2 regions of the Paenibacillus sp. FSL F4-0236 genome follow, and region 2 is predicted to be linked to the other one. Evidence: a T-box and tRNA genes for the amino acid it is inferred to sense, from the RefSeq annotation. Region 2 holds a T-box; the other holds one or more tRNA genes.

Region 1 (11,796 bases), 3.2 Mb from region 2:
TATTCAATCATTTTGTATTACAAAATTTGATGTACGGGTTGAACGATTAACGCTTATCTAACAGCCGTGAGATCGTACCTCCTGTGAATTGAACCAACTGAACCAATACAATCATCACAACAATCGCATAGATCATCACTTCAGTCTCAAAACGCTGATATCCGTAACGGATCGCAAAATCACCAACCCCGCCCCCTCCAACAACCCCCATTACGGTCGAGTAAGAGATAAAACTAATGGTGGAGGTAGTAAGTCCGAGCACTAGACCCGAACGAGCCTCTACATACAGAAACTTAAAGATCAACCCCAGCTTCGAGGCTCCCATAGACAACGCCGCTTCTATGACTCCTTTAGGAACCTCCAGCAAAGACTGCTCCACCAGACGAGAGTAATAAGCAATGGCAACAATGGATAACGGAACCGTGGCAGCCATTGTTCCAATCGCAGTTCCGACGAGGAAACGAGTGACCGGAATGAGTGCAACCACAAGCAGCAGGAATGGAAATGAACGGATAATATTTACGATGCTGTTGAGTACCAGTGACAATGTTTTATTCTCATAGAGCTGCCCTTTTCGGCAAAAAAACAACAACGTCCCGAGTGGAAGCCCCAGCAGCAGTGCGGCACCAACAGAAATACCGACCATTATAAAAGTTTCTCCGATCGATTCCCACATCTGTGCCTGATATTGAAGTACACTATCAAACATGCGTTTCCCCCGCTTTACCCAGAATTTGATCCCGGTAAGATCCAGTACGGACTGCAGCAGGCCGGAAATCACCATCTTGGCGTGAGAATGAATCTACGATTCGACCATTTTCCATCACCGATACGTCAGTGCATATGCTTTTGACAACATCCATCTCATGCGTAACAATCACTACCGTAACCCCAAGGCCCCCATTAATATGCTTCAGGACGTCTAGAATATCCGCAGTTGTTCCTGGATCTAGTGAGGATGTTGGTTCGTCACATAGCAATAGTCCTGGACTGTTCGAAAGCGCCCGGGCGATCGCCACACGTTGTCGCTGTCCTCCACTTAGCTGTGCGGGATATTGCTCTGCCTTATCAGCCAATCCGACAAAATCGAGACATTCCTTCACCCGCTTCATCCGTTCACGCTTCGGCACCCCCGCCAGTTCCAGAGGGATCGAAATGTTGCGGCTTACCGTGACGTTATTGACCAGATTAAATTGCTGAAAAATCATCCCAATCTTTTCCCTAGCTTTCCGTAGCTGTTTACTCGGCATTTCGGTTAAATTATGCCCTTCTACGGTAACTGTCCCTTGATCCGGCTTTTCCAGCAGATTAATCAATCGTAGCAGCGTGGATTTCCCTGCCCCGCTTTCACCAATAATCCCGTGAATCGATCCCTTCTTCACATCAAGCGATACATCATCTACCGCCTGATATGTGCCGTCCTTCAGCTTGAATCCTTTACTCACCCGACTCAGCGATAGGATTGCAAACTCCCCCTTCCTTTCCGTTTATTCTGAAACCTTCTAAGCCAAGGTTTGTACTATAATTATTTAAAAACTGTTTTACTAAAAATCTCTTTAAATAATAAGGCATTTTATGTTCTGTGTCATCATTTTTATTTTAGTAATATATCAGATTAAAAGGATTAAAGAATAAAAGCCCATTATATCGGACTATTTTCACGTGCTTCTCTCCCAATAAATGACTGAGCTTAATCCCTCTTCAAATCAGGATTCTCCTGTTACCTAACTCCTAAACCCGCTGTTACATCTATTTTAAGAACTAGATCGCCACGAAAAAAAGGATGTCTAAGCTCGATAGCTTAAGACATCCTTTCATTCTTTTCGTAATCCTTGATCTAAGACTTTTCGCCAAGCTCTCCTCGAATCTTCAAGAAGACCTGATAGCTGCGCTCCGCGCATTCCGAAATCGCTATCGGATGAAAACCAGGTAGATCCGCATATAGCGTATCATGGAGCGGTTCAATCCACGAAGCCGGCAACACACTTGCTCCAAGCTTCGCTCCCATAATAGAACCCACTGTAGCACCATTACAATCTGTATCCATTCCTCCGTAAACGGATGTAACGACCGCTTTTTCAAAATCATTCCCGCCATAGACCAGCGAAGCAGCTACAAGAGCAGCATTATTATTGGTGTGCACCGCATCATAGTGGCTGAATGTATCCCAAATCTTACTTACCAACTCCCGCTCACTTTTGGCCTTCTGCGCAATATCTATACCTCGTAGAACGTCACTTGCCAGACGACTAGTACTAGGGATCTCACTAAGACCAATCTCAAGAATACGCTCGTTATCTTTTTCAGCAAAAGCAGCCGAAATCATCGCCGCATTAAACATCTCGCCATAGATCCCATTCTTCACATGTGAAAAAGAAGCATCACGCCAACCTAGCTCCGCCGCAAGCTCAGGATGGCCTGCTGCACCATACGCCAGTCCGTCTGCGCGTATAGCCGCACCAATCCACTCCCGGTATGGATTTAAGTGCATCCGCACTCTTTCCTGCCGCGCCAGCCAATCCGCAGGCTTCTCACCATGCAGATGAGACGTTTCCTGCGCAAAATTCATATACGACTGTGTCTCTGCCGTACATACCTGGGCGTATGTCAGATGTTTATGCCAGAGCTTCCCGATATCCCAAGAATCCCAGTTCAGTCCCTTTTGCTCCAGCAACATAAGGCCTAGAACCGTGTAACGAATATCATCATCGCTCTCCATAAACTTAATAGTCTCGCTGGTACTCGCATACGTCCAATCACTTAAACCAAGACTATATTCTGCCTCTGCCCGTGAATGCCCAGGCGTATAGCCAGTAATAGGCCATGCATCGGCACCCCGGAACCAAAGCTCGATATTCTCCCAACCCGGACGTCCATCTTTACCGTAGAGGTAGTCCCAATACTCCAATGGTTTGCCAAGTGCGCAACCGACGCTTCTACCTAGCCAAGCTCCGTAGAACTTATCTCTCCATTCTGCTTCGCTCCAGTCAGCCTCAAGCTTGCGTGGACCTTCTGGACGAAGACGACGAATCTCCTCCAGTGAAGACGGCTCTTTATAAGGAAAGTCCTCAGCAACCGTAAGCTCCATCAACTCGTTGTATACTTGCATCAGCTTGATCTCATCGGCACCTGCAGCTGCTAGTTTATCCGCGAAGCCGTCAATCCTGCAGCCTTCTTCTCCACGCTGAACCAATTCAAACTGAACCGTCTCCTGAAGTCTCTCCCATCCTGCCATAGGTTAGTTCCCTTCAGCCGCAAGCAGCTCTTGATCTAGCTTTTCCAGTGAATCAAAAATCAACTTCATAAATGCTTCCCGGTCTACTCCCACCAGGACTTCTACATTCGCTGGGCGATCCGTCTTCTTTCGTTTGTCTGCAACCGTCATTCCCCGCGACAGCTTGCCTTCTGTCTCTACCGTTACATATAGATGCTCGGATTCGAACAGTTCTGGGTGCAAGAGCCAAGCTACGGCGCATGGATCATGCAGTGCACTACCGACATAGCCCATTTTCTTTCCGAAGATCGAATAGAAATCTAACAGTTCTCCGACCATAGTGGACACTGGCCCACGCTCTTTCAATGCTACGATCTCATCTTCGAAAATGGCTGCCTTATCGGTCACATCCAGACCACTCATGGTAATCGGAATACCCGATTCAAACACGATACGAGCAGCTTCAGGATCTACATAGATGTTAAACTCCGCAGTAGAGGTTACATTTCCATAAGAAATTCCTCCGCCCATCAGTGAAATCTTTTCAATTCTTTCCTTAATCTCTGGATAAGCAGTGATTAGCAGGGCGATATTTGTTAAAGGAGCCATCGGTACGAGCGTAATCTTCTCCTCCGAAGAACGGATAATATTCAGCATGAATTCCACAGCGCCTTCTTCTACAGGCCGGAATTTACTTGGTGGCAATAGTGGGCCGTCCATGCCAGATTCACCATGCGCTTCCTCACCTGTAACAAGCTTGCCGAACAGCGGACCCGCAGCCCCTTTGGCTACAGGAATATCAGCATTCACAAAGCTGATCACTTTAAGTGCGTTTTCTGTGATTTTATCGAGGATCTGATTTCCACCAACCGTTGTAATCCCGCGCAGATCCAGCTTCTCCGAATTTGCTATTGCAAGCAGGATAGCGATTGCGTCATCATGCCCTGGATCGCAGTCAATAATAATAGGTGTTCGCATAGTCATTCACTCCTTAGTTGTATAAATCCTCGTTACTCTTATCGCTATTTCACTAGCGGGCTTTTAAGTTTTTTATTCTTTTTCCGTGTCTCAGATACGGCATAGATCACTAGTCCAATTACCGTTGCTACATAAGGAAGCGTCGCGATCAGTTCTGCAGGAATCTTCAAGACCTGTAGCGCATTCGACAAGGCGTCTGCCGTACCAAATAATAGAGAGGTCAGCGCCGTACCCACTGTCGTACTTCTCCCCATAGACTCTGCGGCAATCGCAATCCAGCCCCGACCAGCGATCATATCGCGAGTGAACAGTGACAGGTAACCCATCGACATGTAAGCTCCACCCAAACCAGCGAAAAATCCACTAAGCAGCAAAGCCATATACTGTATTTTCACAACACTTACTCCCACAGATTGAGCCGCATGTGGATTTTCACCCACTGAACGAATGCGCAGACCAAGCGGTGTACGGTTTAAGAGATAGTAGACAACAAACACAGCAATAATAGATACATACGTCAAAATGTGATGTCCTGATAGAATAGGCCCCAGCACCGGAATGTCCTTCAGTAAAGGAATCTCTACACTAGGTAGCACTTTACTCGCCAGAGAAGTAGAAGAACCCTTGTCTCCACTCAGCAGATAAAGAATAAACACGGTTCCTCCTGAAGCGAACATATTAATAGCTACACCGCCGAGAATAATATGTGTTTTAAATTTCAGTGTGAAAAAAGCTAATATTCCAGCGATCAGTGTTCCGGACATCACAGCCCCAAGTAAACCTACCCACGCACTATGCGTGTAGCTGCTTACAATGACACCGGCTAACGCCGCGACAAGCATGATGCCTTCCATACCAATGTTGATGATGCCAGCCCTATTAGAGATTAACGCTCCCAAAGCGGCGAATAGAATCGGTGTCGTCACTCGAAGAACAGAAAACGCAAAGTCAGTCGTAAAAATTACATCAAACAAGCTGTTCACGCTTCCTTCGCCTCCTTCAAGAGCATCCGATTTTTCCAGAACTTCAGAAATTGTTCAGCCGAAATCAGAAGAATGATAATCGCCTGTATAATAGAAATCATCTCTGAAGGTACATCCGATAGACGTGCCATCATGTCGGCTCCGATCCGGATATATGCAAGGAACAATGCAGCGCCGATTACGGATAGCGGATTATTCTTGGCTAACATCGCTACAAGAGCACCATCTAAGCCATAACCTGGTAACGATGTCCATTGGAATCGATTGTACATCCCTAGCACTTCTACGGAACCACCCATTCCCGCGATAAAACCAGCAATCAAGTGAACCAGTATAATAACCTTCGCAGTCTTCATGCCTGAATAACGTGCAAAGTTCCGGTTGATGCCTGTCATTCGCAGCTCATATCCCCATTTAGTCTTGTATAGGAATAAATGCGCTGCAATAATAAGCACGATAACGATAATAAGTCCGGTATGAATACGGGTGCCAGGTACCATTTTACTCAGCAGTGCCGTTTTCTCGAATTTGTAGGATACATTGGCAAATGCTTTTGCATCACGTAAGTGATAGTTCAGTAGATATAAACCTACTCCAAACAAAATATTATTGAACATCAAGGATGTAACGAGCTCATTAGCATTCCATTTGGCTTTGAGGATCCCGGGTATTGCCGAGAGCAACGCACCAACAATAGAACCCGCAGCAATAGCTACGATCGGATGAAGCCACCCGTCCAGCGTTAAATGAATAGCCAACACGGAAGTTACAACACCGGAGAAATAGAAAATCCCTTCAGCTCCCAAATTGAACATATTTGCCCGGAACAACAAGGAAACTGCTAGCCCAGTGAACATGAGCGGAATGGCCATCTCAATCACATTACCGATATGACCTTTACTAGATAGCGGCTCAAATAGGAATATCCCAATCGTCTTCACCGGCTGATTGCTGACCAATGAGATGATCAGAAAAGCAATAGCGAGTGCAATTACGATTACTGCCGATGTTCGAATGTATTCAAAATATTTTACTTTAAACATGATTTACGGCCCTCCTGATTTGCTCCTCGTCCTGTCGATGAATCCCTAGCATATAAAGCCCTAATTCTTCTTCACTAACCTTGGAAGGCTCCTCGAAAAAGGCAACAATCTTTCCTTCATACATCACTAGTAGACTATCGCTGATCTCCAAGATCTCATTTAAGTCTGCTGACACTAGCAAAATAGCGCAATCGTCTGAGCGCAGCTCCAACAGCTTTTGATGTATGAACTGCGCCGCGCCTATATCCACGCCCCGTGTCGGCTGCTCTGCAATAAGCAGTTGCGGTTCTGTAGAACACTCTCTAGCTACGACAACCTTCTGCATGTTACCACCTGATAACATACCTATTGGCTGAGAAGGTCCCGAACAGCGGACTTTAAATTCTTCTACAAGTGATACTGCAAGCTTGGCAATTCGTGATCCATTTAAAAAGGGTCCTTTATTCATAGCTTTTGTACGATACTGAGTGGACAGCAGATTATCCGCTATGCTCGCATCACTGGCTATCCCTTGATGCATCCGATCCTCTGGGATATAGGAAACGCCTAGCTTACGAATATCTAAAATATCCGATTCACGAATATCTTTTCCCTTCACTAGCACAGAGCCTTGGCTTGAGACCCCTCTTAGGCTACCCGTAAGAGCCTCAATGAGCTGTGTCTGCCCATTCCCTTCTACACCTGCAATCCCGATAATTTGTCCTCCGCGTACTGCAAAGTTGATATCTGTTAGCAACGCTTTGCCGTGTGCATCATTTACACTTAAGCCCTGCACAGTAAGTACCGGCTCCCCAATAGACAGAATCTCCTTGTCATATTTCAACACGACGTCTCTGCCCACCATAAGGCGTGAGATTTCTTGCTCCGTGACATCCTTCGTTTGGAAGACACCTTCACTACGTCCACTACGCATGATCGTAATTCTGTCACAGATCGCTTTAACTTCTTTCAACTTGTGTGAAATAAAAACAATCGTATGACCCTGCTCTCTTAACTGCTTAAGCTCCCGGAACAATTCCTCTGTTTCCTGTGGGGTCAACACTGCGGTCGGCTCATCCAGAACGAGGATTTTTGCACCACGCAGCAGCGCCTTCAGAATTTCAACCTTTTGCTTCATACCAACCGTGAGATCCTGCACTTTTGCTTTTGGATCCACTGCCAGATTGTATTTCTTCGCAGTCTCTTCGGTCATGCGTACAGCTTCTGCATAATTGATGCCGACGCCCTTACGAGGTTCCATGCCCAGCACCATGTTCTCTGCTACTGTAAAAGAAGGGACCAGCATAAAATGCTGGTGAACCATACCAATCCCTCTATCAATGGCATCCTGAGCAGATTGCAGCTTCACCTTTTCACCCTTGATAAAGATTTCACCTTCACTAGGCTCTTCCATGCCGAACATGATCTTCATTAAAGTTGATTTACCAGCGCCGTTCTCGCCCGCAATCGCATGAATTTCTCCCTCACGTAAAGAAAAATGCACGTCTTTATTTGCAACGACACCATTGGGATACACCTTGGTAATTCCCCGCATTTCCAGCAGAGCTTTGTTCATAGGTCTCAACGCCTTTCGACTTGGAGGTCTGCAAAAATATACAGCTGGAATTCTTCTAAAAGAAGAATCTCCAACTGTAGGTTTATCACTTTATAGCTATACTTAAGGCTTAACTGCGTTACGAATGGCTTCTACTTCAGAGGTTTCCATTCCCATCGCGTTATCTACTGTAATTTCTTTATTGATCAGCTTTTGCTTCACTTCTTCAACTTTAGCCTGAAGATCAGCAGGAAAGATATTTTTATAGATTTCATTCTCTGCAATGCCTACACCATCATCTACAAAGCTCAACACATCACGTTTACCCATCTCAAGTGTACCGTCTTGTAATCTCTTCACGGCACCCAGAATAGCACTATCAATCTTTTTAATAGAAGAAGTAACGATCAAGTTTGCTTTTTCGCTATCTGTATCGTTAAGCAACATCGCCTGATCGGAGTCTACACCGATAGCATATTTCTTCTTCTCCTTAGCTGCATCAAAGATCCCAAGACCTGTACCCCCAGCCACGTTAAAAATAACGTCCACACCGGAGTTATATTGAATCAGCGAAAGCTCCTTGCCTTTAGCCGGGTTAACGAAATCGCCAGCATATGATACAGCGACCTTCACATCAGGATCAACATATTGAGCGCCCTGAATGTAGCCTACCAAGAAAGCGTTAATTCCTGGAATGTCCATGCCACCTACAAAACCGATCACATTCTCAGGATTAGCATTTTCCATATCCGATTGTGTAGCTAGCGCCGCTACAGCACCTGCTAGAAAAGATACTTCATTTGTTGCATAAGACATGTTGTACATATTCTCTGGTGCTTCATCTATATCGGTATCATAGTTAATGAACTTTTTGTCAGGATATAATTCAGCCGTTGCATTAAACATCTCTGTAATTTCCGATCCGCCAGAAATAATAACATCCCAGTCCTCAGCGGCGATATCGTTAAACGTAGGCTCCCATTTCGTTTTATCGACACCCATTTCTACAACTTTTGTTTCTGCACCCAGCTCATCCTTAACCTTTTGCAAACCGCTATTCGCAGAGTCAAAGAAAGATTTATCCCCAAGCGTTCCTGGAATCAGTAGTACAACCTTGAGCTTATCCCCTGAGCCCGTTGCTCCACCTTCAGCTGCATTAGATCCTGCATTCGCGGAAGATCCATTACTCGACGTATTATTTCCACAGGCTGTGACCATTACCATTACTACTAGTAACAACAAAGAAAGAACTTTCTTTTTCATTTTTCTATTCCCCCTATTTATAGTTGGTTAGTAATTTGAGAGGTTCTCCTTCTTAGTCCGTTGTATATTTCACGATTTAGATGGAAACTCTCATTTTTCATGTAACATTGTCAAAATTTTAATGATTTTAACGAATACACTCAAAAAAAGAGATAAAATTATAATTTTTACGAATAATCCGACTAATTTCCGAACGAGATGGCCAGTCAGGTTGCTAATCTTCGGATTTCTTGATACGATCATATCAAATATTAATGAAAATAATTATATGATTTCGGTCATATTTTTGTACGATTCGGCTAAAACATAATTATTGGAGGGTCATCATGGATCGTGTTCTATATATTGTAAATGCAGCACATGAGGTTAATACCTATATTCCACCACACCAGCATGAATGTTATGAACTAGTCTATTATTTAAACGGCTTAGGAACTACCAATGTAGGTTCGCGAAGTTATCATTTTCGTTCTTCTTCATTCGCGCTGATACCACCCAATCATAAACATGATGAGAATCATCGCGAGGATGCTACTATACTATTTGTAGGCTTCCATTCAAATCACCCAAATATGGAGAATTTGCAAGGCGTATATGAAGATGATAAAGACCATACTGTTCTACAAATCTTGCTTCGAATGAAAGCAGAGTTTACGCGCAAACAAGATGGATTCTCTGAACTATTGAACCTGCAAATGAGCGAAATCACTGTTCATCTGATACGGCTTCTTAGTGCCTCTGGGTTTCAATCACCAACGGAAGACAGAGTCCAATATGTTCTAAACTATATGAATGAGCATTACCGCCATAAGCTATCGGTCGCAACACTTTCTGAGATGTCTGGATACAGCTATGATCGTTTCCGCCATTTATTTAAAGAACGATTCGGTTCTTCACCTCTGCGCTATCTACTATTGAAACGTCTGGATTATGCAAAGTCTCTCTTGCAACATACCCAAATGCATATCTCTGAAGTATCAGCTGCTGCTGGGTTTGTGAATGACGCCCAATTCTGCAATATGTTTAAACGTGAAATTGGTCTCACCCCACGAGCATTCCGACTAAGCAGTCAATAAAACAAAACTCCACACAAAAAGGCCGTTGATTAGAGACGCCTCTAATTCAACGGCTTAAGAATAAAAGCTCAAAGACAAAGAAAAAAGGTTTGTAAAGTTGCTTATACAAGCGACTTTACAAACCTTTTTGATATACCGGCGAGAGGACTCGAACCTCCACGGTTTCCCTCTCGATTTTGAGTCGAGCGCGTCTGCCATTCCGCCACGCCGGCACATATTAAATTAATGGAGGCGCCACCCAGATTTGAACTGGGGATAAAGCTTTTGCAGAGCTTTGCCTTACCACTTGGCTATGGCGCCATATGAAAACTTTGGAGCGGACGACGGGAATCGAACCCGCGACCCTCGCCTTGGCAAGGCGATGCTCTACCGCTGAGCCACGTCCGCATAAAATGGCTGGGGATATAGGATTTGAACCTATGCGTGACGGAGTCAAAGTCCGTTGCCTTACCGCTTGGCTAATCCCCAATAACATTTTAAAATAAAAGGGGCGACTGATGGGTCTCGAACCCACGAATGCCGGAACCACAATCCGGTGCGTTAACCACTTCGCCACAATCGCCATATTAAACTAATATTGTTGCTGTTCTTCTTAAAGTAAATGGGGCGACCGATGGGACTTGAACCCACGAATGCCGGATCCACAAACCGGTGCGTTAACCCCTTCGCCACGACCGCCATATTAAACTTTAGAGAAAGACTTTAGATAAAGATTGGCAGGGGCAGCAGGAATTGAACCCACACCAACGGTTTTGGAGACCGTTGTTCTACCTTTAAACTATGCCCCTAAAAAAATGGTGGGGGATGATGGATTCGAACCACCGAACACGTACGTGAGCAGATTTACAGTCTGATGCGTTTGGCCACTTCGCTAATCCCCCAAAGATGGTGCCGGCGAGAGGACTTGAACCCCCAACCTACTGATTACAAGTCAGTTGCTCTACCAATTGAGCTACACCGGCATATTAAGTTGTATACTATATGGTGGCTCGAGACGGATTCGAACCGCCGACACGAGGATTTTCAGTCCTCTGCTCTACCGACTGAGCTATCGAGCCAAGGTAAAAATGGCGGAACCGACGAGATTCGAACTCGCGATCTCCTGCGTGACAGGCAGGCATGTTAGGCCAACTACACCACGGTTCCAAAAGATATAATTTCTTAATGAAAATTGGTTGCGGGGGCAGGATTTGAACCTGCGGCCTTCGGGTTATGAGCCCGACGAGCTACCGGGCTGCTCCACCCCGCGTCGTTCTTAAATGAATATGGTGGAGGCTGAGGGGATCGAACCCCCGACCCTCTGCTTGTAAGGCAGATGCTCTCCCAGCTGAGCTAAGCCTCCATAAACAACAATAGTTATTGTACCAAAGTCCACTATGTAAAATCAAGTGAAAATTTGGTGACCCGTATGGGATTCGAACCCATGTTACCTCCGTGAAAGGGAGGTGTCTTAACCCCTTGACCAACGGGCCATACTAAGTAAAATTTGTGGCGGAGAGAGAGGGATTCGAACCCTCGAGACGCTTGTGGCGCCTACACGATTTCCAATCGTGCTCCTTCGGCCAAACTCGGACACCTCTCCATATGGCTCCCCGAACAGGACTCGAACCTGTGACAACTCGATTAACAGTCGAGTGCTCTACCAACTGAGCTATCAGGGAATATTCATACCAGGCTTGATGCCTGAAAACTGAATCCGAATTGA
Region 2 (11,796 bases):
ATGAGTATCTCCATGCCTCTACACCGCACTCTATTTTTACATATTCATCTAAAACAAAGCTCTATGGTCTTATTGTATTGGGATCTCCGTCTTCTACTGACAACTTCCCTCTTCAAACTCAAGTACAGATACGAATCGATCAATATCTGAAGGCGCTTACGCTAGAACATCATCTAGGCCTCTATTTAGTTATAGGTAAGACGACGGAGAACCCTGCACAAATACATACTTTGCTGCACGATTCCGATCGAATGTTATATCAACGCTTTTACATGAGAGATTGCAGGTTATTCTATGTGCCACAATGGACAGAAAACTCAAATTCTCAGAAACCATCCTTAATTCAACTAAATGAGAATGATAAGAAACGGATGATCTCTTGTATCGAAAGGTCTTACGAAATAGAGACGCTCCAGCTGATGCACCGCCTGGCTCAAGATATTTTGAGTAAAACCGATGTCTCTTCTCCTGATTACTGGCTCGCATTTCTTCAGGAAATCATAAGTGTTATAATCCGCTTCGCCAATAAAAACCACATCCATATCGAAGGTGTGTACAGCGAAAAGCTCCTGAACCTTACCTTTGTGGATGATTTTGATTCGCTTGAGACGCTTTTTGACTGGCTTGGCAGGTGGATGATTCATTTGGGGATTGTTTATACCGAAGGACTGACACACAACCACCAACAGGATGTGATCATATTCGAGCATATTAAATCCTTCATTAAAGAAAATATTGATCAAGACGTGACTCTGCAGATGGTAGCAGATCGATTCTTCTATAATCCGTCTTATTTAAGTCGCCTCTTCAAGCGGAAACTCGATAAGAACTATATGAAATTTGTAACCGAAATTCGTATGGAATATGCGCAGGAATGCTTAAAAAAACCGGAGATTCTAGTGACCGATGTCTGTACGATGTGTGGTTACAAAAGCTATAAGCATTTCGTGAAAACATTCCGAAGTATCACCAACATGACCCCATCAGACTATAGAAAACAATCAGGCTGGTGACCTAAAATGATGCAGATTGAGCAACCAAAGAGACGCTACCGGATGCGACATGTCAATCGTCAAATTTTCATGCTGATGATCCTGACCATTACCATTCCACTCCTGATCATATCCGCAATCATCTATATCTTTTCAAACCAAGCCGTCAAAAATGAATATCAGAGCAGCTCAAATCTGATCCTTAATAACCTCTCGTTCAACATTGACCAATATCTTCAAAGTATTGATAAAGGTACACTGAACGCACAGGTAGATAGCCAGCTCCAAACCGCACTTGAGCATTGGACGATCCATAAAGACGACGTCGGAAATGACCTGAATATTCAGTATGGAAACACGATTGAGCATTTCATCAGCGGGATTGAGATGACGATTAAAAATGTTGATAGTGTGCAGATTTTTTCGGGATCACGTGTGTTCTACTCTGCCAATTTCAATCGTGCGGATTATGATGTGAAGGATTATACCCAGGAGGATTGGTATTTACAGACCCAGCAGAAAAAAGGCGGAGTGATTCTATTTGGCAGCCATGTCCCCTTCTATCGCACCAATTCCAAACAATCCGTCATTTCTATTGCCCGAGTCATTAATAAAAAAGGAAGCAAGCAGCCCATTGGCGTCATGTTAATCGATATCCGATTGGATTCATTACGTGAAATCTTAAAGCTCTCGGAGAATAGCAAACGAAAATTCATTATTTTAGACGATAAGGGCGGTAGTGTTTACAGCTCTGACATCTTGGAGACCTCACCCTTACAACCTATCCCTATAGAACCTCAGGCGCTTAATACTTTCATGAACAATGATACGGGAAGCTTTTATGGTACTTTTGATGATAAAGACTCGTACATTAACTTTGTTACGTCTCCCTATTCCAACTGGAAGGTCATACAGTATATAGATGAAAAAGAGATGACTAAGCAAGCCACTTTTCTCGGAAAAATCATTTTAACATTAGCGCTCTTGTCGCTTGTCACTGCGATCTTATTCATGTATATCCTATCGGAGCGTGTCACTAAGCCTATTATTCTTTTAAGCCGAAAGGTTAAGCTGGTGGGGATGGGGAACTTTGATGTGGATTTGTATAGTAATCGTCAAGATGAGTTTGGTGTTCTATACAATGGAATCCGAAAAATGGTGAAAGACCTGCAAAATTATATCGAGCGATCTTCTATGGCCAAAGCACAGCAAAAAGTAGCTCAATACGGCGCCCTTAAAAGCCAAATCAATCCACATTTCCTTGCGAATGTACTTGAATCTATTCAAATGAAAGCTATCATTAATGGGCAAAGAGAGATTGGCGAAATGGTGGGGATTGTAGGTAGATTGTTTCGGATTCATATCCAGACCGGAAAGATAACCGTAACCCTGCGAGAAGAACTTGAACACGTCCGGCTGTATGTAAAAATCCAACAATTACGTTTCGGGGACAAAATTCAATATATTGAACAGCTAGAACCTAATACCGAAATAATTAAAGTCATGCACTTTTCCCTTCAACCCATCGTTGAGAATGCTATCGTCCATGGACTGGAGTGTCGAAATGAACCGGGTCTCCTTGAAGTCTCCTCGATGATTTCGGGGGATAACATGCTAATTATCGTTAAAGATAACGGAATTGGTATCGATGAAGAGAAACTTAAACAGTTACGTCTTCGTCTCTCTCAACCATCAGACACCCTAGATGAAGATCATATTGGTATAAAAAATGTTCATGATCGTATTCAATTTCATTTTGGTGAAGCCTATGGGATTGAAATCACCAGTCAAGTAGGTGAAGGGACGACCGTGATCATCCGACTGCCAGCATAATCCTAAACATTCTGCTCAGTGATTCCTGCTTCAGGATCGAAGGTAAGCATTTTCGTTGCAATTTTATCGATGAAGAAGCGGTCATGACTGACGGTAACTACGGCTCCAGGGAAATGAATGAGTGCTTGCTCCATCACCTGAATACTCGTCAAATCTAAATGATTCGTTGGCTCATCCAAAATAATAACAGCCGCGCCAGAGAGAAGGCATTTCGCTAACGCTACTCTGGCCTGCTGTCCACCTGACAGACTGCCGATCGTTTTGCTCAGATCCATTTCCGAGAATTGTAGCATCGATAGAAATTTATTCACTTTTTTCCGCGGAGCATCGAGTCCCAGCCCGTACACATTTACGGCATGACTGACTGTATCCTTAACATCGAGTTCGTCCCACATCTGATTGAAGTACGCGTAACTGATCCCACGTTCCCAAGTCACACCACCCGTTTCAGGCTCTTCTTGCCCAGTCAATACCTTTATGAGCGTCGACTTCCCACTTCCGTTAGGCCCCACAATAGCTATCCGATCTTCCTTTTGAATATCGAAGCTAATGTTCTGGAATATCGTCCGACCATCATAGCTTTGTCCAATTCCCTTCACTTCACCAAGCTTGTCCGGAAACCGTAAATTGCTGTAGATATCGGTGATCAGTACGTTCACTGGATGAGGCTCCACACGCTTTTTCATATCTGTCAGTTTACGTGATAGACGATCCTTCGAGGACTTTTTGTTCCCGCGGGTTTCAATGGCTTCCGACTCCATAAGTAGAAGCTCTTCTTCCCACTCGAATTGACGATCAAGCACCTTTTTGCGCATCTTCTTTTTACGAACATAGTCGGTGTAATTGCCTTCATATTCCTGAAAATGATAATTCTCGATTTCTATTGTCCGCGTGACTACTCTGTCAATAAATTGCCGGTCATGGGAGACGAGAATCATCGCCCCATTAAAACGGTGCAGCCACTGCTCCAACCATACGATCCCTTCGATATCCAAAAAGTTAGTAGGCTCATCGAGCAATACGACGTCGGGCATTTCAATTAAGACTTTGGCCAGTGCCGCACGGTTCCTCCAGCCTCCTGATAACTCATCAACAGGTTGATGCCGTGATCTTTCATTGAAGCCCAACTTCGTCAGAACAGTGTTGATTTCTACAGATACATTCCAGCCATCTAAATGATCCATTTGTTCAAAAAGCGCTGCTTGCCGCTCTAAAAGTGTATTCATCTGGTCATCATCCGTCACTTGTCCAAGCTGTTCCCCGATTTGGTTAAGCTCCTGTTCGATAAGCGCTACCTGCTCAAAGCACAATTCTAACTCTTGCTGTACAGACAAGGAGCCGGAAAGCTCCGAGAATTGAGAGAAATAACTGATCTTCACATTGGGATCTAACTCTACTTTCCCTATTGTTGGCTCCTCTTTTCCCATCATCAGTTTAAAAACAGTAGACTTCCCCGCACCATTTCGTCCGATTAACCCAATCCGCTCACCCTTGCTAACTCGAAAATATATATCTCGAAAAATCAAAGTATTCTCATATTTCTTAGTTACGTTCTCCATACGGATTACGCTCAAATCTATCACCCCTAGTTCATATAGATCAAAATACAGCTCAGAACACTCAAAGAGCTATTATAGCACTATTTTAAAAAGGACTTTATAATCATATTTAATCTTCTAGAAAACAAAAAAAGGTCGCTGTCAGCGGACCTTTTTCTGCATTACGAATCCCATCACATTCTCACTCTCATCACTTGCTGCTTATTTTTTCAAGATATCAATATACTCCTCTTTCTCGCGATCAGGCCCCGCATCAAGTTTCAAACGAATGAATTTGGGTTGATCCAATACGTTGCTGCTAAAGTTACTTATAAATCCATCCTCACTGCCACTTCCGCCAATCGAATTATTTTTCAATTCGCGCTTCCCAACCCGCGATGTCAACTCACTGGGGGTCTTTCCAAATAACTCATTCCTGATCTCCCAATTAGTTTTTAAATCCTCACTTAGCGTATATTTGACTACTATACTTAATGGAGAAAGCTCCACTTGTGCAAAATTCACTTCATGCCCGTCAATCATAAAAGGCTGATTTATAACTACCGTCTCGGTCTTTTGTTCCCAGAATTTTGGATCAATAGCGAAGCTCACCTTTAAACGATCAGAATAGCGCATGTCAGCTAGATCCGTTCCCGTTTTTGGTTTTGCTAGCATTCCTGGATCCACTGAAGCGATCTGAAAATTCGCCACCACCTCTTTTGGAAATGCTTTATCCTTATCTAGTGGATAGATAGTTTTTCCGAGCCATGTATAAATACTATCCACAGCATGTAAACCCATCCCACCTCTACCCCCATTTTTATCCACTACACTTTGTCCCGTCACAGCATCTGTAAGCCATACACTATTCACATTGTAAATTTCCTGACCACCACTTGTAGTCCCTGTATATAGCAGTATAATTTTATTTTCATCAGCGATTACAGCATTTAGAGTGATCTTATATCCGTTTTTCTCAGCGCTCTTATTCACGATTTGCACATAATCGTTTCGAATAGCAGATTCTAACGTAAGGGCATCAACATCAGATTCAGCCAGCTTCTTAAAAGGTTCCAACACACCCCAATCACTTGATTCAATACTTGTAGAGGCTTGCTGTGGCATCAATTGGGTTGGATTGAAGAAGAGTAAACCTGCAATCAAAACAGATGCAGTCAGTACAGCCATAGCGCTTCTAGCGAACATTAGCTTTTTTCCGCGCTTTTTACCTAGTTCGAGTCCTGCTTGAATGGCATAGATTTGTGCGGCTGCACTCTCCATTTTTTGCTCCTGTGGGATCCGTTCAGCATCGATTAACATGGCAAGCTCCTCCTGACTACTCATGGTTCCAATCACCCCGATTCTTAATGATCGTTCTTAACTGCTTGAGTCCTTTATGCTGCCATGTCTTGACCGTTCCTTCAGGTTTATCCAGTATGTTAGCAATCTCATGTAAGGTCATATCGTTGTAGTATTTAAGCAGCAGCACATGGCGATACTTGGGTTTAACCTGTTCGAGTGCCCACAGCATTTCCATCCGATGATGGCCAATGTGCGTAATCCGCTCTCCTATTCTCTCGTCTACAAGCGGCATAGAACGCTTTCTACGTCTTTGTTCATCTATACAGACATAAATCAGGATCCGAATGATCCATGATTTAAACGCTTTTGGATCCTTTAATGTTTTTCTTTTGATCCAGGCCCGGCAAGTCATTTCCTGCATCGCTTCAAGCGCATCATTCCGGTTACGCAAGTAGCTATAGGCAATACTGTATAGTTGTTCTCTATGTACCAATATAGAATCGTAGAAATCCGTCTCGCTCCTAGAATCAAGAATCGTTACCTTCTTCATTTCTGCATTAGTCATCGTCATATCCTTCCTTAGCCCCCTCTCCTAAACCTCTCATAGATTAAGACGGGGAGGGTATAGAAACGGTTTTTTTTTATATTAACTTTTTTGGGACTGAGCACTTAAAATTATAACATTCTATAAAAAAAGAACGATAAATGTTATGATTAGTAAAATCGGACATAATCAATAGTACGCACTTAAAAGTACCATAGGTACTAAAAAGTACCTATACATTGGAGGATATCATGACAACTATCAAGAAAAAATACAATATTTCTGTTGAGGCCACACTCGAAGTAATTGGAGGAAAATGGAAATGCGTAATTTTGTGTCATTTAACTCATGGCAAAAAACGAACATCGGAACTAAAACAGTTAATGCCCGGAATTACTCAAAAAATGTTAACCCAGCAACTACGCGAACTTGAGGCCGATGGAATTATCAACCGGATCGTATACAATCAGGTTCCACCCAAAGTGGAATATGAGCTTAGTGAGTATGGTGATAGTTTAAGCGACATTTTGACTTCTCTATGTAATTGGGGAGAACAACATATCATTAAGCAATATGGCGATAAATATGCTGTTTTAGAGGACAACATTTTAAATAAATAAATTTTACCCCAAGAAAAAAGGACAGTTAAATCAGATCGATTTAACTGTCCCATAACTTAAATTACGCCATCTCCACCTATAGCAGTTGCTGTGAATGATATGGGTCCAAATAGATTTATAGGCAAGTTGCTATCATTCTGAATTACCAATTCATAGTTGTGGATTCCAATATAAGGACCATCAACCCACTGAACATTTAATTGAATATCAGTAGTTGTAGTAAAACGAAAAAAGGAGCTATAAATATCGACTCCAGCACGTCGGATTAAAACAAGAAATTGGCTATTAGCAAGTGCAGTAAGACTAAAACTACCATTTAACTCGACTCTGCTGGAGAAAGAGGCCGGATTAGCCGGACTAATATTTACTTGCGCCGTGGCTAGACCCGCTCCAGCTCCAGGAATCCCTGCAACCGTTGTAACAGTATTAAACGGGTCTAAGGGAATTTTTGCCTGTGAACCATAACTTATATTTGTCGCCATTTATCATCACTCCATTCCAATTACAAGGTTATACATTATTATATTGTGAATCAACAATGATAGATTGGACTTAATTGCTGATGATAATATACATTTAAGTGATACTTTGCTAGATCATATAAACCTAGATGCTCTGTATCATCATCTAATTTCCAACCATTGACAAACTCACTCATCAGAATTACAATTACCAAAATATCATGAACAACGCAGACAAAGGGTAAGTAGACAATCGAACATGGACTTCAGAGAGCCGGTGGCTGCTGCGAACCGGTGTCCAGCGCTTGATCGAATGGCCTTTAGAGTTGCTCTTCCGAACCATCTTAGCTGATGTTGTAGGGAAAGCCGGGTTTCCCGCCGTTATCAAGGGACCTGTATCGAGATTGTCTCAGACCTTCTCCGTACCGGTAAGAGAAGATCGTAATACTAACGAAACCTGGTTGCGCGATCATTTAAGGTGGTACCACGACAACTTCGTCCTTATTGGATGAGGTTTTTTTGTCATTTAAAGGAGGTGATGGCCATGGATGATGGCTGGTGGTGGCGACTCAATGTTAGTCAGAAGCAACAAAACAGGAGGAATTCAAATGATAAAAAAACGTGTATTAACTGGAGATCGAGTGACTGGAAAGCTGCACCTTGGCCATTACGTGGGCAGCTTACAGAACCGAGTGGCTCTACAGGAGCAATATGATACTTTTGTGTTTTTAGCAGATATTCAAGCCCTAACGACTCACTTTGATCGCCCTCAACTACTAGGTCAAAACTTGAATGAAATCACACTGGACTATTTATCGGCGGGTATAAATCCAGATAAAGCAACCCTATTTATTCAATCTATGGTTCCTGAGATCGCTGAGCTGACCGTCCTATTCTCCATGTTTGTTACTGTGAATTCTTTACGGCATAATCCCACGATTAAAGCCGAATCGAAAAATTCCAGCTTAGATGAATTGTATTATGGTTTTCTAGGTTATCCAGTTAGCCAGGCTGCGGATATAACCTTTTGTAAAGCGACGATTATTCCTGTAGGAGAAGACCAGCTTCCCCATCTGGAGTTGACCCGCAAAATCGTACGTAGATTCAACGAACTGTACAGCCCCATCCTTGTGGAGCCCAGAGCGCTCATCAGCGAGACGCCAAGACTAGTAGGAACAGACGGCAATGCTAAAATGAGTAAAAGCCTTGGCAATGCTATCGAGCTGGACTCTACGAAAGAAGAGATCACCTTCAAGATCCGTAAAGCCACAACTGATCCAGCCCGTGTTCATAAAAATGATCCTGGGCATCCAGATATTTGTCCCATTTATGCTTATCATCGTGCTGTTCGTTCGCATGGCGCCCCAGAAATTCACGATAGCTGCGAAAGTGGCAGTATAAGCTGTTCTGCCTGTAAGCAGCTTATCACGACAGCTCTAGACCAGCTAATTGAACCAATGCGTGAGCGTCGCTCCTATTATGCTGCCAGACCCAAGGTTGTTGAGGATATCTTATTATCCGGAACTAAGCGTGCCCGCGATATTGCTCAAGAAACGATGTCCGAAGTACGCGAGGCTATGGGCCTTAATTATTTTTCAAAATAAAACTGATCTCTAAGGGCAATAAAAAACGCCGGACTCTCTATTGAAGAGAGCGCCGGCTGTTTTTATAAGAAAATATTATTTAATATGGATATCTTCGCTTCTACATAAAAATACTTTCTATAACATAAATCCTTTCATCAAAGAAAAAGGCCGTAACCCCCTAAGCGAGGTTACGACCTTAAATGTATTCCTTACAGCACCCAATTCCCTTTACGGAATACCGGTTCAATCGTGCCATCCGCAAGTTCTCCATCAATATCCAGTTCTGCCGAACCGATCATGAAATCGACATGCGTTAAGCTGACATTAGCACCTCGTGCGACAAGCTCTTCATTCGTAAGCTTTGTGCCGCCTTCAATATTGACAGGATAGGCACTTCCCAACGCGAAATGGCAGGAGGCATTCTCATCAATCCCTGTATTGTAGAAAATTCGGTTCAAGCGAGAGATTGGAGAATCATGCTGGACTAAAGCTACTTCTCCTAAATAGGATGCACCTTCATCCGTTGCCAGCAGCGAAGTCAGATGCTCACGTCCGGATTCAGCTTCATATGCTACTACTTTTCCATCTTTAAATGTGAAAGAAAGGCCTTCTACCAAACGTCCGTTCAGATTCAAAGGAAGTGTGCTTCTAACTGTACCATTCACACCTGTACGATGTGGCATAGAATAGATCTCTTCCGTTGGCATATTAGCCACGAAATACACACCTTTATCATTCTCTCCGCCGCCTCCACGCCATAGATGACCTTCTGGAAGCTCCACATGCAGATCCGTTCCCGGAGCGCGGTAATGCAGGCTTTTATAACGCTTAGCGTTCATTCTATCCTGACTTTCTTTCAATTGACCGATATGCTCTCTCCATGCGGCAACTGGATCCTCGCTACCTACACGATTCATCTGGAACACCGCTTCCCACATAGCCTCTACTCGCTCTTCTTCTGGAAGATCAGCAAACACCTTGTTCGCCCAAGCACGCGTTGGAGCCTTAACGAGAGACCAGCTAATTTTGCTATTACGAGTATATTTGGAGTAGTTTTTGCGAGCAACAGCTGCCGCTTTAACTGCTCTTGACACTTTGGAAGAATCAATACCATTGAACAATTCCGGATCTGGTACTTTAATATGTAAGATGGCGCCGTTCTCTTCCGCAAACTTCTCCATCATTTCTGCTTGCCACTGTGGATAGTAATCGAAGGAATCTTCTGGGGCTTTTTCGTAACGAATACGTGTAGTCGCTTCATCGTCCCAATCAACGATTACATATTTAGCACCTGCTTCATAGGCTTTACTTACAATCAAGCGAGTAAGCTCTGCCGTTTCAATAGGTGCATGCACCATCAAAACTTGTCCAGGCTGTACATTTACCCCTACTTTTACAACCAGGTTCGCATATTTCTCTAACATGACATCAAAATCTTTCATGAATTCTCTTCCTCCATCTCTATGGTTGCTTTACTGTCGCACCAAAGCACCGGAGCTCCTTAACAGCAGACGGTCAGCTTCACTTCTTATTTTAACGCAAAATGCTAAGAGTTGCGATTCGATATAATAAAGCGGCCCCCATGAAAGGAACCGCTCACGTAAATCCTTATTTTTTATCCACTTGCAGCAACGTTACGGTCTTTAAAGAATAGGTATGCATAATCTTGTCCTCAGAGATTACGTTAAGCTTGGTCAAACTTGCTACCTTCGCGGGATCTGATTTGGAGAGCATACGCCACACTTCGGGGTCTGATAGGGTTTCATATAACTTGAGATCATCATATTCTTTGCGATTTTGCATCACTAACTTCACTTTGTAGCTTCCGATTTCAGTCTCGGTAGCCCCCTGCTCACTACAATAGCTTAGAATATCCTGCCGAAGCTCTGCTAACTCTTTTTCAATTTCCTTTTGCTTTTGCTTCAGTCGATAATACTGCTGCACCTTTTTCTCCATCACTTCACGCTCCTCTATAGACATATGTATGCCGGAAGCGCTAAATAAATAAGTTGAGTTCCCTATCATAAAATTTTATAATGAGCCGGGAACGCTAGTTTGCAGCAAACTACATTATTCCACAAAAACAATGATTCGGCAGGTGACTTATGTTTCATTCTTACTTTTTCCCAATTTCTTATGCCTTTATGATGTTTCCTATAGCGGCATTGATCTTCACACTCCCTTTTCTAATCGTTCAATACCGTAGACACGGCTACATCCATAAGCTTAGAGCTTTAATCCTATACTTATTGCTGCTCTATCTGATGAACGCTTATTTTCTCGTTTTGCTTCCGATGCCTTCCTCAAGACATAATATGGCACCTTCGGGAAGTATGATGCAGCTCGTCCCTCTTCAATTCATACAAGATATTATAGATGGCTCTAAGATCATACCTGATCAGATTTCAACGTATTGGTCATTACTGCGCGAGCCTGCTTTTTTACAGGTGATATTTAACATCGCTTTGACCGTGCCGTTTGGATTGTTTCTGGGCTACTATTTCCGAACGCGCTGGGGAATGTGTATTCTCTTGTCTTTCATACTTTCGTTATCTTTTGAGGTCACTCAGGTTACAGGCATCTACGGCTTTTTTGATCATCCCTACCGTCTATTTGATGTCGATGATCTTATAACCAACACGCTGGGAGGGATCTTTGGATTCCGAATTTCTATCTGGATAAACGGGTTACTGCCACGCATAGAACAACTGGATACGAATATCGATCGTTCTGCCAAAAGAGTCTCCTATACCCGCAGAGGGATTGCTTTTTTCATCGATAGTATGGTGTGGATCATTGGGTTTGGTGTACTTTATGGATTCGATATAAAAAGTGCTTTCTGGATTGTAACAGGGATTTACTTCATCCTGATTCCAGCTTTTACTGGTGGGCGGACCTTAGGCAAATGGATTGTACGTAT

Evidence for each region. A T-box is a leader RNA that pairs with one kind of tRNA and senses whether it is charged. The one in region 2 lies ahead of trpS (tryptophan--tRNA ligase), so its partner is inferred to be a tRNA-Trp.
Region 1: it has a tRNA-Trp gene. The T-box ahead of trpS (tryptophan--tRNA ligase) is inferred to sense a tRNA for this amino acid. The anticodon was not compared.

What each region holds. Positions count from the first base shown of each region.
Region 1 covers NZ_JBBOBK010000001.1:11-11,806, reverse strand. The annotation lists gene NSQ29_RS00125 (methionine ABC transporter permease) at 47-709, opposite strand; gene NSQ29_RS00120 (methionine ABC transporter ATP-binding protein) at 702-1,463, opposite strand; gene NSQ29_RS00115 (ADP-ribosylglycohydrolase family protein) at 1,838-3,235, opposite strand; gene NSQ29_RS00110 (nucleoside hydrolase) at 3,239-4,192, opposite strand; gene NSQ29_RS00105 (ABC transporter permease) at 4,237-5,175, opposite strand; gene NSQ29_RS00100 (ABC transporter permease) at 5,172-6,218, opposite strand; gene NSQ29_RS00095 (ABC transporter ATP-binding protein) at 6,211-7,773, opposite strand; gene NSQ29_RS00090 (BMP family ABC transporter substrate-binding protein) at 7,876-9,015, opposite strand; gene NSQ29_RS00085 (AraC family transcriptional regulator) at 9,342-10,091, shown strand; tRNA gene NSQ29_RS00080 (tRNA-Leu) at 10,225-10,303, opposite strand; tRNA gene NSQ29_RS00075 (tRNA-Cys) at 10,318-10,391, opposite strand; tRNA gene NSQ29_RS00070 (tRNA-Gly) at 10,404-10,478, opposite strand; tRNA gene NSQ29_RS00065 (tRNA-Gln) at 10,485-10,559, opposite strand; tRNA gene NSQ29_RS00060 (tRNA-His) at 10,581-10,653, opposite strand; tRNA gene NSQ29_RS00055 (tRNA-His) at 10,694-10,769, opposite strand; tRNA gene NSQ29_RS00050 (tRNA-Trp) at 10,806-10,879, opposite strand; tRNA gene NSQ29_RS00045 (tRNA-Tyr) at 10,887-10,972, opposite strand; tRNA gene NSQ29_RS00040 (tRNA-Thr) at 10,978-11,053, opposite strand; tRNA gene NSQ29_RS00035 (tRNA-Phe) at 11,074-11,149, opposite strand; tRNA gene NSQ29_RS00030 (tRNA-Asp) at 11,160-11,237, opposite strand; tRNA gene NSQ29_RS00025 (tRNA-Met) at 11,264-11,340, opposite strand; tRNA gene NSQ29_RS00020 (tRNA-Val) at 11,358-11,433, opposite strand; tRNA gene NSQ29_RS00015 (tRNA-Glu) at 11,489-11,563, opposite strand; tRNA gene NSQ29_RS00010 (tRNA-Ser) at 11,581-11,673, opposite strand; tRNA gene NSQ29_RS00005 (tRNA-Asn) at 11,677-11,752, opposite strand.
Region 2 covers NZ_JBBOBK010000001.1:3,169,955-3,181,750, forward strand. The annotation lists gene NSQ29_RS14425 (response regulator) at 1-1,013, shown strand, start outside; gene NSQ29_RS14430 (cache domain-containing sensor histidine kinase) at 1,020-2,825, shown strand; gene NSQ29_RS14435 (ABC-F family ATP-binding cassette domain-containing protein) at 2,828-4,399, opposite strand; gene NSQ29_RS14440 (DUF4179 domain-containing protein) at 4,586-5,707, opposite strand; gene NSQ29_RS14445 (sigma-70 family RNA polymerase sigma factor) at 5,700-6,236, opposite strand; gene NSQ29_RS14450 (winged helix-turn-helix transcriptional regulator) at 6,461-6,829, shown strand; gene NSQ29_RS14455 (hypothetical protein) at 6,886-7,311, opposite strand; T-box leader at 7,513-7,796, shown strand; gene trpS (tryptophan--tRNA ligase) at 7,899-8,894, shown strand; gene NSQ29_RS14465 (aminopeptidase) at 9,086-10,318, opposite strand; gene NSQ29_RS14470 (hypothetical protein) at 10,485-10,832, opposite strand; gene NSQ29_RS14475 (VanZ family protein) at 10,982-11,796, shown strand, end outside.